DNA from 2 places in the Microbacterium sp. NPDC090014 genome. Region 2 is predicted to be linked to the other one. Evidence: predicted binding sites of a transcription regulator. Region 2 holds the regulator's gene; the other holds the start of a gene.
The links. Region 2 encodes LexA, which represses DNA repair genes until DNA is damaged. Its sites were predicted from a motif close to TCGAACANNTGTTCGA; they were not measured.
Positions count from the first base shown of each region.

Region 1: recA (recombinase RecA) is a predicted target of LexA. The motif match lies at 5,808-5,823, and genes of this name have one in related genera.

Region 1 covers NZ_JBIVFS010000001.1:2,061,453-2,068,607, forward strand. The annotation lists gene ACIPV5_RS09690 (ribonuclease J) at 1-594, shown strand, start outside; gene ACIPV5_RS09695 (GNAT family N-acetyltransferase) at 668-1,162, shown strand; gene ACIPV5_RS09700 (DNA translocase FtsK) at 1,244-3,982, shown strand; gene pgsA (CDP-diacylglycerol--glycerol-3-phosphate 3-phosphatidyltransferase) at 3,982-4,557, shown strand; gene ACIPV5_RS09710 (CinA family protein) at 4,554-5,036, shown strand; gene ACIPV5_RS09715 (helix-turn-helix domain-containing protein) at 5,178-5,486, shown strand; gene ACIPV5_RS09720 (DUF3046 domain-containing protein) at 5,510-5,734, shown strand; gene recA (recombinase RecA) at 6,020-7,063, shown strand.
Region 2 covers NZ_JBIVFS010000002.1:807,567-814,721, reverse strand. The annotation lists gene hisB (imidazoleglycerol-phosphate dehydratase HisB) at 1-186, opposite strand, end outside; gene ACIPV5_RS17395 (histidinol-phosphate transaminase) at 183-1,277, opposite strand; gene ACIPV5_RS17390 (LysM peptidoglycan-binding domain-containing protein) at 1,369-1,731, opposite strand; gene lexA (transcriptional repressor LexA) at 2,014-2,700, shown strand; gene ACIPV5_RS17380 (prolyl oligopeptidase family serine peptidase) at 2,756-4,621, shown strand; gene smpB (SsrA-binding protein SmpB) at 4,622-5,098, opposite strand; gene ftsX (permease-like cell division protein FtsX) at 5,184-6,098, opposite strand; gene ftsE (cell division ATP-binding protein FtsE) at 6,095-7,147, opposite strand.

The sequences.
Region 1 (7,155 bases), on a different contig from region 2:
GTGCACAAGGCGAACGCCAAGGTGCACGTCTCGGGCCATGCTGCAGCGGGTGAGCTCATCTACTGCTACAACATCCTGCGACCCAAGAACGTGCTGCCCGTGCACGGCGAGTACCGCCATCTGATCGCCAACGCCAAGCTGGCGCAGGACACGGGCATCGAGGCCGAGCGCACGATCATCGCCTCGAACGGCACGGTCATCGACCTGAAGGGCGGCGACGCCCGAGTGGTCGGCCAGCTCGATCTCGGTTTCGTGTACGTCGACGGCTCGACCGTCGGCGCGATCACGGACGCAGACCTCAAGGATCGTCGGATCCTGGCTGAAGAGGGCTTCGTCTCCGTGATCGTCGTGGTCGATGCCGCCACCGGTCGCATCATCTCCGGTCCGGAAATCCACGCGCGCGGCATCGCCGAAGACGATTCCGTCTTCGATGACGTCACCCCGAAGATCATCGCCGCCCTCAAGGAGGCCTCCGGCAACGGCGTGCGCGACACGCATGCGCTCTCGCAGGTCATCCGTCGGACCATCGGGCGCTGGGTCAACCAGAAGCTCCGTCGTCGTCCGATGATCGTCCCGCTGGTCATCGAAGCGTGATCGGAGCCCGGTGGTTCGCGGGTTCCCAGTCGACCGACACTCGGCTGTAACGCGAACGGCCTAGGCTCACTCCATGCCGGACGTCTTCTCGATTCGACCCGCCGACCAGGCGGACGGGAGCTTCCTCGGCGACATGGTCGTCGAGGCGGCGAACTGGCGCTCGGGCGGGGCACGCGCTCGGCATGAGATTCTCAGCGCCGTCGAGCACCGGCGCTACATCGCGGGGTGGATGCGGCCGGCGGATGCCGGTTTCATCGCGCTCGACTCCGATCTGCGACCCATCGGTGCGGCGTGGTATCGGATGCTCGCACCGGACGACGCAGGCTTCGGTTTCGTCGGAACCGCGGTGCCCGAGCTCATCATCGGAGTGCAGCCGATCTGGCGGGCGCACGGAGTCGGACGGACCCTGCTTCGACGCCTCGTGACCCACGCGCGCGAGCAGGGGCACCCTCGGATCAGCCTCAGCGTCGAACGGGACAACTTCGCGCACGCCCTGTATAGGTCGGAGGGTTTCGTGGTCACCGACGCGGGGGATCTCCGTGACACGATGGTGCATCGCACGTCCTGATCTCCCTTCGCGGGCCCGGGAACCGGCCGGAATGCCGCGTCATTACGGGTGAATGTCGGCCTCTGGCCGTAACGTGAGAGCATGGCCAGGAGTACCACGAAGTCCGCGCGCGCGTCCGAGAGCGCCACGCCTCGCCCGAAGCGGCAGGCTGCGCCGAAGGCCCAGGCTGCGCCGAAGAAGTACATCGACGAGATCGACAAGCCTCCGGTGGCGGTACGAGCGTGGAACGGGCTCGCCCACGGCGTCGGTGGCCTGTTCCGGGCATTCGGCCCGGAGACGCTCGAAAAGGATGACCGGCGCGACGGATTCCCCTTCCTGCTGGTGCTTCTGGCGATCGCCGGAGCGGTCAACGAATGGTTCTTCATCGGCAACGAGGTCGCGTCGAACATCAGCGCCTACTCGGTGGGGCTTCTGGTCGGGCGCGTGGCTTTCGTCATGCCCGTGCTGCTGCTGCTGCTGGCAGGGTGGCTGTTCCGCCATCCCTCGTCCGTCCACGACAACGGGCGCATCGGCATCGGCTTCGGACTCTTCGTGCTCACCCTGGCAGGCTTCTGCCACATCGCAGCGGGTCGAGTCGACTCCGCCGGACTGCTCGTTCGTGCGCAGCCCCGGGACGGCATGCCTGCGCTCAGCGAAGCGGGCGGTCTCTTCGGCTGGATGATCGGTGAGCCGCTCTCGTATCTCACTCCGGTGGGTGCCTATATCGTCCTGGCCCTGCTGGCGGGACTCAGCATCCTGATCCTGACCAAGACTCCGCCGAACCGTATCGGGCAGCGCCTGGGCGACCTCTACGCGTGGATGTTCGACGCTGAGCGCACCGAGAAGCCTGCGAAGGAAGCCGCGGCGATCGACGAGTCCGACAAGGTCGACGACCCCGACGTCCTTCCCTGGTGGCGGCGGAACAAGACCGGCCGTGAGGAAGACCCCGACGAGGGGACCCTGGGCTCCGACGACATCACCGCGCTGCTGACGACCTCCGAGCCGACTCCGGCTTACGATCAGGCCGTCGTCGTGGAAGATCCGTACGACGCGGCGACGGAGGTGCTGACGGACGTGCGGTCGGTGACGGAATCCCTGGCAGGGCAGCAGACCACCGCATTGCTCGACGACGAGTCCGACACCGGAGAGATGCCGGAGCTTCCGGGTCTCGACGGCTTCGGCACGGCAGGGCCGGGGGAGCGAGGCCCCCAGGCCCCCGTCGCCCCGTACGTGCTGCCGTCGCCAGGTCTTCTGGTCGAAGGGCCTCCACCGGTCGCGCGCTCCGAGGCGACCGACAAGGTGATCGAGCAGATCACGAGCGTGCTGACACAGTTCAAGGTCGACGCGAAGGTCACTGGTTTCTCGCGTGGCCCCACGGTCACCCAGTACGAGGTCGAGGTGGGGCACGGCGTCAAGGTCGAGAAGATCCTCCAGCTGAGCAACAACTTCGCCTATGCGGTCGCATCGAACGATGTGCGGATCCTGTCGCCGATACCCGGAAAGAGCGCGATCGGAATCGAGATCCCGAACGCCGACAAGGAGATGGTCGCGCTCGGCGATGTGCTCAGGTCTCCGGCAGCGCACAAGAGCACCCACCCGATGACGATCGGCGTCGGAAAGGACGTCGGTGGGAACATCGTCATCGCCAACCTCGCGAAGATGCCTCACCTGCTTGTCGCCGGTTCCACCGGCTCCGGAAAGTCGAGCTTCGTCAACTCGATGATCACGAGTCTGCTCATGCGCGCCCGACCCACGGATGTGCGGATGGTCCTGATCGACCCCAAGCGCGTGGAGCTGACGAGCTACGCCGGGGTGCCGCACCTGATCACACCCATCATCACGAACCCCAAGAAGGCGGCGGAAGCGCTGCAGTGGGTCGTGAAGGAGATGGACATGCGGTACGACGACCTCGCGTCGTTCGGGTTCCGTCACATCGACGACTTCAACCGTGCCGTCCGCGCCGGCGAGGTGGAGCTTCCTGTGGGAAGCGAACGCGTGCTCAAGCCCTACCCGTACCTCCTCGTCGTCGTCGACGAGCTGGCGGACCTGATGATGGTCGCCCCGCGCGACGTCGAGGACTCGATCGTCCGCATCACCCAGCTCGCACGCGCGTCCGGTATCCACCTCGTGCTCGCGACGCAGCGACCCAGCGTCGATGTCGTGACCGGTCTGATCAAGGCGAATGTCCCCTCACGCCTCGCGTTCGCCGTCACGAGCGTCACAGACAGCCGCGTGATCCTCGACAGCCCCGGCGCCGACAAGCTGATCGGACAGGGCGATGCGCTGTTCTCGCCCATGGGGTCGTCCAAGCCGTTCCGACTGCAGGGTGCGTGGGTCGATGAGAAGGAGATCGACGCTGTCGTCAAGCACGTGACGCGTCAGGCCCGTCCGGACTACCGCGCCGACGTCCAGGAAGCGCTGGAGCCCACGAAGAAGAAGGAGGTCGACGAGGACATCGGCGACGATCTCGAGCTTCTTCTCGCCGCTGCCGAACTCATCGTGTCGTCGCAGTTCGGGTCCACGTCGATGCTGCAGCGCAAGCTCCGCGTCGGATTCGCGAAGGCCGGTCGCCTGATGGACCTCCTCGAGTCGCGGGAGATCGTCGGCCCGTCAGAAGGATCCAAGGCGCGCGATGTGCTGGCGACGGCCGAACAGCTGCCCCAGGTCATGGCGAAGCTGCGAGGCGACGACACTCCGCCGAAGCCGCCTGCCCCCTCCTCGGCCGCGACTGCTGCCGGGACGCCGCACGACCCGGTCGAGGCGCAGTTCCAGGGACTTCCTGTGGTCGAGGCTGAAGACGATGGCGACGAAGACGCCTGGGGACTGACGGGACGCGACTGATGGCCATTCCACGGCAGCTTCCCAACGCGATCACGGTCGCGCGCATACCGCTCGCGGTGATCTTCTTCGTCCTCCTGCTGATCGGTGGCACGTTCGGACTCGACGACATCGCTGTCCGCTGGATCGCCGCCGTTCTCTTCATCGTCGCGATCTCAACCGATTGGGTCGATGGCTATCTGGCCCGCCGCTACGAGATCGTCAGCGACTTCGGAAAGCTCTGGGACCCGATCGCCGACAAGCTGCTCACCGGCGCCGGTTTCATCGGTCTCGCGATACTCGGCGAGCTGAACTGGTGGCTGGTGATCATCATCCTCATTCGGGAGTGGGGCATCACGATCCACCGTCTCATGGTGGCGAAGGAGCACGTCGTGGCTGCGGCCTGGATGGGCAAGATCAAGACGGCCGTGCAGGCGGTGGCCTTGTCCTGGGCGCTGCTTCCGTTGCACGTCGTGATCGGGCTGGAGCCGTGGCTGCTCGTGACCGCGATCCTGATGGTGCTCGTGCTGATCCTCACCGTGGCGAGCGGAATCGACTACATCGTCGCGCAGGTACGAGGCGCGCGGCAGCCCTCGTGACATCTGCGTCGGCCGTGCTCGCCGCGCTGGTCGAGCGTGGCTGGACGCTCGGTGTCGCGGAGTCGTTGACGGGCGGTGCTCTCGCTGCCGAGTTCGTCTCCGTGCCGGGGGCGTCGGCCTCCCTCCGCGGAGCGATCGTCGCGTACGCCACTCCGGTGAAGCACACGCTGCTGGGCGTCGACGACGCGCTGCTCGACGCGCACGGTCCCGTGCACCCCGACGTCGCTCTTCAGATGGCGGCGGGGGTGCGCGGTGCGTTGAACGTCGACGGGGCCCCTGCCGACGTCGGTGTCTCGACCACGGGTATCGCGGGGCCGGACTCACCTGACGGTCAGCCGGTCGGCACGGTGCATGTGGCCGTGGTGACGCCGGATTTCTCGGTCACCGAGTTGTTTCGATTCGCCGGTGATCGTGCCGAGGTGCGGGCGCGGGCGGTCGACGCGGCGATCGATATGCTCGCTCGGGTTCTGCGGGAATAGGGGATGGGTGCGCTCCGTTATGTCCTATGTGCTCACACCGAAAGCACAGCGTGCGAAGGTAGATTTTGTGAAGGTCGGTAGGACTAGACTGGCGGTCTCTTCGAGGGACACCTCGAGAAGACGATCTGGGAGGAGGTTCCGATGATTCTTGTACGACAGGAAATCGGCGATGTGCTGAGGGACTTCCGCCTGCAGAAGGGGCGGACGCTCCGGCAGGTTGCAAGCAAGGCTTCTGTGGCGCTGGGCTATCTCAGCGAGGTCGAGCGGGGCCAGAAGGAAGCATCGAGTGAGATTCTCGCCTCGGTGGCTGACGCTCTGGATGTTCCCATCTCGATCATCATGCGAGAGGTCGGCGACCGGATCTCGGTCCTCGAAGGCATTCAGGTCTTCCCTGATGTCGTTCCGGACGACCTCGTGGCTTCTGTCGAGCCCGAGCTGTCGCTCCACTGAACGTCGGACTCTCATAGCCTCTGATGCGACGTAGTGAGTTCCTCCGCGCAGTCGATGCGGAATTCGGCGGTCGCGGGTCATCTCTGATCAGCGACCTCGTTCTGACTCAGCTCGCCGGGCGCACTGCCGACGAAGCGCTGGACGCTGGCGTCGCACCGCGCGAGATCTGGCTGGCGCTGTGCGCCGAGACGGATGTCCCCCTGGAGCGGCGACACGGTGCAGGTCGTCTGGAGCCGCGCAAGCGATGACCCTCTGAGGCGTTCGCGGCGAGGGCCGCGTTCGAGGCGGTTTCGATTTGCGACACGCCGAGACGGCGTGTCGTCGAATATGTGTTCGAAACGGGCGTAGTCTTCTGCACAAGTGGTTCAGAGACGTTTCTCTCCCTGTTTCGCGGTGCTGACGACGCAATGTCGGAGGCTCCTCCTACGGTGAAGAACAAGCCGAAGAGCCATACGCCTTGTCGGAGAGTTCCGCCCAGCCGGGAGGACCGCGACAGCCTACAGGCGGTACCACGCGAGCATAAGGAGCACGGCATGCCATCACCCGCTGACCGCGAGAAGTCCCTCGAGACCGCCCTCGCCCAGATCGATCGTCAGTTCGGAAAGGGCTCGGTCATGAGACTGGGCAGCGACGAGCGTGCGCCTGTCGCCGTCATTCCGACCGGTTCCATCGCTCTCGATGTCGCCCTCGGCGTCGGAGGACTGCCGCGTGGGCGAATCGTCGAGATCTACGGTCCTGAGTCGTCGGGTAAGACGACGCTCACCCTCCACGCGATCGCCAACGCTCAGCGCGCCGGCGGAATCGCTGCCTTCATCGACGCCGAGCACGCGCTCGACCCTGACTACGCCGCGAAGCTCGGTGTCGACATCGACGCCCTTCTCGTCTCGCAACCCGACACGGGTGAGCAGGCGCTCGAGATCGCGGACATGCTCGTCCGCTCCGGGGCCATCGACCTGATCGTCATCGACTCCGTGGCCGCGCTCGTGCCTCGAGCCGAGATCGAGGGCGAGATGGGTGACTCCCACGTGGGTCTGCAGGCTCGTCTGATGTCTCAGGCGCTGCGAAAGCTCACCGGTGGGCTCAACCAGACGAACACCACGATGATCTTCATCAACCAGCTGCGCGAGAAGATCGGTGTCTTCTTCGGCTCGCCGGAGACCACCGCGGGTGGAAAGGCGCTGAAGTTCTACGCGTCCGTCCGAATGGACATCCGCCGAATCGAGACGCTGAAGGACGGCACCGACGCAGTCGGAAACCGTACGAGGGTCAAGGTCGTGAAGAACAAGATGGCTCCGCCGTTCAAGCAGGCTGAGTTCGACATCCTCTACGGCGTCGGCATCTCCCGTGAGGGCAGCCTGATCGACTTCGGTGTGGAGCACGGCATCGTCAAGAAGTCCGGGTCCTGGTACACCTATGACGGTGACCAGCTGGGACAGGGCAAGGAGAACGCGCGAACGTTCCTGCTCAAGAACCCCGACATCGCGCTGGCGATCGAGACCCAGATCAAGCAGAAGCTCGGCATCGGAGGAGCCACCGAGGCACCTGCTGACGAGCTCGCCGAGCGCCGCCCGGCATGATCGTGATGGTTCGCGGTTGTGGCGCAACCGGAGCGAACCATGAGTGATGGCGGGGGCGAGCCTCAGGAGCTCGCCCCCATCATCCCTCTGTT
Region 2 (7,155 bases):
GGCGCGCACCGTGAGGTCCGTGAGCGAGTGCTTCGCGAAAGCCGTCAGCATGTGATCGAAGAACGGCACCGACGTGTCGATACGGCTCGCACCGGTGCCGTCGAGGTTCAGCTCGAGCTCGACGGTGGACTCCGACGTGCTGCGCACACGCGTGGCGGTGCGCGGGGTCTGGGCGGGGCTGCTCATGAAGCCGATCCTATCGAGGCGAGGACATCGAGGAATGCCGTGGTCTCCGCCTCGGTGCCCGCGGTGACGCGGAGGTGCCCGGGTATCCCGACGTCGCGGATGAGAACACCCTGCTCGTAGAGCTGCTGCCAGACCTTCTGGGGCTCTGCGACACCCCCGAACAGGACGAAGTTCGACCAGGACTCATGCGGGGTGTACCCCAGCGCCTCGAGCGTCGCGGAGATGCGATCCCGCTGCTCGACGATCTCCTCGACCATGCCGAGCATCACGTCGGAGTTGCGCAGAGCGGCGACGGCTGCGGCCTGCGTGAGAGCGCTGAGGTGGTACGGCAGGCGCACGAGCCGCAGAGCGTCGATGAAGGCAGGATCCGCGGCGAGGTACCCCACGCGGGCACCCGCGAAGGCGAAGGCCTTGCTCATCGTGCGGGAGACGGCGAGCCGCGGTCGTCCCTCGAGAAGGGTCAGAGCCGATGCCGCGTCGTGCGGCGCGAACTCCTGGTACGCCTCGTCGACGACGACGATTCCGTTCGACGCCTCGTACACGGCTTCGACGACGTCGAGGTCCAGCGGCGTGCCTGTCGGATTGTTCGGAGAGCACAGCAGGATGACGTCAGGATCGACATCTCGCACCTGCGATGCCGCCTCTTCGGGGGTGATCGTGTAGTCGGGCTGCCTGGTGCCGGCGACCCAGCGCGCTCCGGTGCCCTTCGAGATCAGCGGATACATCGAGTAGGTCGGGGCGAAGCTGAACGCCGTGCGGCCCGGCCCGCCGAACGCCTGCAGAATGTGCTGAAGGACCTCGTTCGACCCGTTGCCCGCCCAGATCTGGGCCGGTTCGAGACCATGACCGAGGTACTCCGCGAACCCTTCCCGGAGCGTGGTGAACTCGCGATCCGGGTAGCGGTTGACATCGCGGAGCGCGACCGCGATGTCGTCCAGGATGTCACTGGCGACCGCGTCGGGAACCGGATGCGTGTTCTCGTTGACGTTGAGTGCGATCGGAAGAGGCGCTTGCGGCGCTCCATAGGGCGTGAGCCCTCGGAGGTCGTCGCGAAGAGGGAGGTCGGCGAGTGATGCAGTCACCCTTCCCATGGTAGGCCGCCTTCGCTACACAGACGCTCGTGGTGACGGAGTGTGAACGCGCTTCCGCGCCGCACCGCTCGATCGAACGGCCCTCACGGCTTCATTCCGAATACTGCGCCGGAATCGCCAGCTCCTGGCCGATCTGCAGCTCGCCGCCGCGCAGCAGGTTCAGACGCGTGATGTCGCCGATCACGTCGCGCGGATCCGCGCCGGGGGCCACGCTCTCGGCGATCGACCACAGCGTGTCGCCGGGCATCACCGTCACCGTCGCGAACGATGCCGTGGCGGTCTGTTCGCCTGAGGCCATCGCACTGCCGCCGCTGAGTGCGGCGAATGCGATCCCGGCTGCGAGCGGCACGGCCGCGACAGCGAGAACGACACGTCGACCGCGCGCCGTCAGCTTGAGCCGCGTCGCCGGACGAGCCGGAAGGACTGCTGCACTGCTGAAGGTGATGGTGCTCATGTCGTGCTCCTCTGCATCTACCGCGTGGGCGGTGAAGTTGGCGTAGCGTTCGCATTCGCGCCTCGGCCGGGAGCCGTGAATGCGAAGCTACGTTCCGAAGTTATCTTCGAATTCGAACATCTGTCAAGCGTTCTTCGAAACAGAAGTCCGGGAATCGGCCGACACGCTCGAACAGATCTTCCACTTCGGCGCGATTCTCGGATACGGTTTCGATGTCAACACCCCACCACGGGCCTCCGACATTCGAACTGAGACGCCGGAATCGCACACCTGAGGAGCACCATGAGCGACATCTCCGCCCCCGACGCCGACGTCCCGCGCACCCGTCGCCGCAAGAGCCTGAGTCCCAAGCAGATGGCGATCCTCGAGGTCATCCAGACGTCGATCAGCCGTCACGGGTACCCGCCGAGCATGAGAGAGATCGGCGACGCCGTGGGCCTCAAGTCGCTGTCCAGCGTGACCCACCAGCTCGGCCAGCTCGAGCTGAGCGGATATCTGCGACGCGACCCCGGCAAGACCCGTGCCATGGAAGTGCTCATCGACCTCCCCGGCACCAGCGGAGAGAATCCCGCCGATGTGGCGACCCCCGTGGGCGATGCGGCGCTCGTGCCGCTCGTCGGCCGCATCGCCGCAGGTGTCCCGATCACCGCCGACCAGCAGGTCGAGGAGATCTTCCCGCTCCCCCGGCAGCTCGTCGGCAAGGGCGACCTGTTCATGCTCAAGGTGTCCGGCGAATCGATGATCGATGCGGCGATCTGCGACGGCGACTGGGTCGTGGTGCGGTCGCAGAGCAGCGCCGAGAACGGCGAGATCGTCGCCGCCATGCTCGACGGCGAGGCGACGGTGAAGGTTCTCCGTCGACGCGACGGCCACACCTGGCTGCTGCCTCGCAACTCCGCATTCGAGCCGATCCTCGGCGACGAGTCCGTCATCCTCGGCAAGATCGTCGCCGTGCTGCGCGCGGTCTGACTCCCCTCCCACCCTGCCGGTGACGGCGGGCGTCGACGCACCATAGGCTCGAACCATGTCGTCGCCGTTCGGTACCTGGACCTCTCCGTTCACCCCCGACCGGATCGCCGCGTCGTCTCCGCGGATCGATGGCAGCGCCTTCGTGGCTGACGAGATCTGGTGGGGTGAGTCGATCCCTGCCGAGGGCGGTCGCCTGACCGTGCGAAGTTCGACGGGTGCCGAGATCCTTCCCGCGCCATGGAGTGCTCGGTCTCGCGTCCACGAGTACGGCGGCGGGGCGTGGACCGCGGATGCCGACGGCACGCTGTACTTCGTCGATGCCAAGGATCAGCGCGTGCACCGCGTGCCCCGCGGCGGTGTCCCCGTTCCTTTGACACCCCCGGGCCCGGCGCACGGCGGTCTGCGTCTGCAGAGCGGCCGCCTGTTCGCCGTGCGGGAGGATCTGTCCGTCTCCCCTCACCGACGCGCCATCGTCGAGATCCCGACCGACGGGTCGGCATCCGACCGGCCTGCGCTGTTGAAGACCCTCGTCGAAGGCGAGTCGTTCTACGCTCATCCGGCACTGTCTCCCGACGGTTCTCGTGCAGCGTGGGTCGAGTGGTCCGGCGATCGGATGCCGTGGCAGCGAGCGTCGTTGGTGATCTCGGACGGCACCGCGCGCACAGAGCTGTCCACTCGCGCCGCGCTGCAGCCCGAGTGGACGGCTGACGACGAGATCGTGTACTCCGACGATCCCTCGGGCCGCTGGGCTCTGCACCGACAGCGTGTCAGCGGAGCCCAGGCGGTCGGCACGGCGGAGCAGATCATCGACGACGACGCCGACACGGGATACGGCCTCTGGGTGCTCGGCAATCGCTGGTACCGCCCGCTCGCCGACGGTCGCGTCGTGGCTGTGCGCACGAACGGTCGCGACCGGGTCGTCGTCATCGACCCCGACGGCAGCGCCCACCGCATTCCCCTCCCCGCAGACGGCCACGTGAGTGTCGACGATGTCGCGGGCTCCCGCGTGCTGCTCTCCGGAAACAGCTCGACGACAGAACCCGGGGTCTGGTGCGTCGACGTCGACACGGGTCGCGTCGAGGCCGTCGCGGGAGCTGCGCCGACCGATCCTGCGTGGATGCCGCCCGCATCCGAGGTCCTGGTCGACGGCTCGCACGGGCCCGTCCATGCCTTCGCGTACCCGCCGACGAATCCCTCGGCCCACGCTCCGGCCGCGGATGACGAGCTCCCGCCCTACATCGTGCTCGTCCACGGCGGCCCGACCGCGCATGTGACCGGCGCGGCGTCCGCCGCCGTCGCGTTCTGGACGAGCCGCGGCATCGGCGTGCTCGACGTCAATTACGGCGGATCGACGGGCTACGGCCGTGCGTACCGCGAACGGCTGGACGGCGGATGGGGCGTGGTCGACGTCGACGACGTGATCGCAGCGGCCCGCGGCCTCGCCGATGCTGGGCTCGCGGATCCCGCCCGCATCGCGATCAGAGGCGGCTCGGCGGGCGGTTGGACAGTGCTCTCGTCGCTGGTGCGGGGAGGGACGTTCGCCGCGGGGATCAGCCGATACGGAGTGGTCGACCTGCAGATGCTGAGCGCGCACTCCCACGACTTCGAGGCGCACTACATCGAGGGGCTGGTGGGTCCGCTGCCCGAGGCGGAGGCACTCTACGTCGCGCGTTCGCCCCTGACACACGCCGACCGGATCGACGTGCCGGTGCTGCTGATGCAGGGTGCGGACGACCGTGTCGTGCCACCGGCACAGTCCGAGGCGATCCGCGATGCGCTGGCGACGAGTGGTGTGGAGCACGAGTACGTGCTGTACCCGGGTGAGGGCCATGGCTTCCGGTCGAGCGAGACGATCATCGACGCCCTCGAGAGGGAGCTCGCTTTCCTCGGACGCGTGTTCGGATTCACGCCCGCGCGCTGATCACTCCCCCACGCGGTTGCGCAGGCGCATCGCGCGCTCGGCTTCGCGGGTGTCCTGACGCTCGCGGAGGGTCTGGCGCTTGTCGAACTCGCGCTTTCCCTTGGCGAGAGCGATCTCGACCTTGGCGCGACCGTCGGAGAAGTACAGCTTCAGCGGGATCAGCGTGTAGCCGCCGGCGGAGACCGCGTGCTGCAGCTTCGCGATCTCCTCACGGTGCAGCAGCAGCTTGCGGACGCGCTTCGCCGAATGGTTGGTCCAGTGGCCCTGCGAGTACTCCGGGATGTGCACCGAGTCGAGAAAGACCTCGTTCCCCTTGACGAACGCATATCCGTCGCTCAGGTTCGCGCGCCCCTGGCGCAGTGACTTCACCTCGGTGCCGGTGAGCACCATCCCCGCCTCGTACGACTTCTCGATGTTGTAGTCGTGACGTGCGCGACGATTGGTCGCGACGACCTTCTCCCCGCGTTCCCTGGGCATGATTCTCTCCTGATCCGCGTCGCGCAATGGTTCCGGTGCCCGTCACGGGCGCACGACAGCCTGTCAGTCTATACCGGCGCGCGGGTCAGGTGCGAAGCCAGCGACGGATCGCGAAACCCGCCGACAGCGCGGCGAGCACGACGCCGATGCCGATCAGCACCGGGACGACGACGGCAGCGTCCTGCATCGACACCCAGGTCGTGATGAACGGCACGCGTCCTCGGAGGTAGCCGTCGACGCCGAAGTGGACGCCGGCGACGACGGCCGCGCTTGCGAGGGCCGAGCCGAGGAAGGCAGCGAAGACGCCCTCCAGGACGAACGGCGTCTGGATGAAGCGGTTGGACGCCCCCACCAGGCGCATGATCCCGATCTCCTTGCGTCTGGCGTACGCGGAGAGCCTGATGGTCGTGCCGATCAAGAGGATGGCGGCGATCAGCATGAGCGCTGCGATACCGACCGCGATGTAGGTCGCGACCGTCAAGGCGGAGAACAGGGGTTCGAGGTACTGGAGCTGATCCTGGACCTGCTCCACCCCCGCGACACCGTTGAACGCCTCGGAGATGACCTGCGACTGGCCGGGATCCTTCATGGTGACGAAGAAGACCTCGAACGCCTGCTCGGGCGAGATCACGCTCGCCTGGTCCTCGCCGAGCTGATCGACGAGCTTGGCGTACGTGTCTTCCTTGGAATCGAAGCTGACCTCGCTGATGAGAGGAGCGAGCGCCTCGCCGTCGAGCTGTGCTCGCACGGCGTCGACCTGCTCCTCCGAGGCGCCGCCGTCGACGCAGGTGTCCTGCTCCGAGATGTCGGAGCACATGTAGACGGCGACCTGCGCCCGCTCGGTCCAATAGCCGCGCATCGTGCCGATCTGCGCCTGCATCAGGATCGCGGCGCCGACGAAGGTCAGCGAGACGAATGTCACGAGCACGACGGAGATGACCATCGAGATGTTGCGACGAAGCCCTCCGAGGGCCTCCGCGAGGATGAGTCCGATTCTCACGACGTCGGCCCCACTTCTTCCGTGCCGTCGTCGGACAGACCGAGTCGATCGGCCACCCCGAGCTCGGCGACGTCGACCTGCGGCAGCACGATGGGATGCGTCCGCGCCGCGAGGGCGACCGCCGGCTGCTCGTCTATCACCGGCGGCTCGATCGGCGCCGCCTGAGCCTCGGGAGTCTCGGATGCGGTCGGGACGGCGTCTGCGGACGCCGATTCCGCCTTGCGCTGCGCGCTGAGCTCCTCAGCGAGCGCGGCGCGGACCAGCGAGAGGTCGGCGGTCTGGCGCTGCACCTCCTGCACAGCAGTGAGTGCAGCGGCCGCGGCGGCACCGCGCACCTCCTCGGGAACCAGACGCGGGATGTTCGACGTGTCTCCGTAGCCGCCGTGCACCTCGTCTCGCACCATCTCGCCATCGCGAAGTTCGATGACCCGACGCTGCATCTGGTCGACGAAGCCCGCCTCGTGTGTCGCCATCAGCACGGTGGTGCCTCCGGCATTGATCCTGGCGAGGAGCTGCATGATGTCGACCGACGTCGCCGGGTCGAGGTTTCCGGTCGGCTCGTCCGCGAGCAGGACCTGGGGGCGATTCACGAGCGCCCGTGCGATCGCGACGCGCTGCTGCTCGCCGCCGGAGAGCTCGTGCGGCATCCGCTTCTGCTTCCCGTCGAGTCCGACCAGCGCGAGCGCCTCGGGCACGGCCTGCTGGATGAAGCCGCGCGACGAGCCCGTCACCTGCAGAGTGAAGGCGACGTTCTGGTAGACGGTCTTCGACGGCAGCAGTCGGAAGTCCTGGAACACGGATCCGATGTGGCGGCGGAAGTACGGCACCTTCCGGTTCGCAAGCGAACGCAGATCGCGGCCGAGCACGGCGACTCGACCCGTCGTCGGCACGTCCTCGCGGAGGATGAGTCGCAGACAGGACGACTTGCCCGACCCCGACGCGCCGACGAGGAAGACGAACTCCCCGCGCTGCACTTCGAAGTCGACATCGGACAGAGCGGGCCGCGAGGTCCCGCGATAGCGTTTCGTGACGTTCTCGAACCGAATCATGGCGGTTC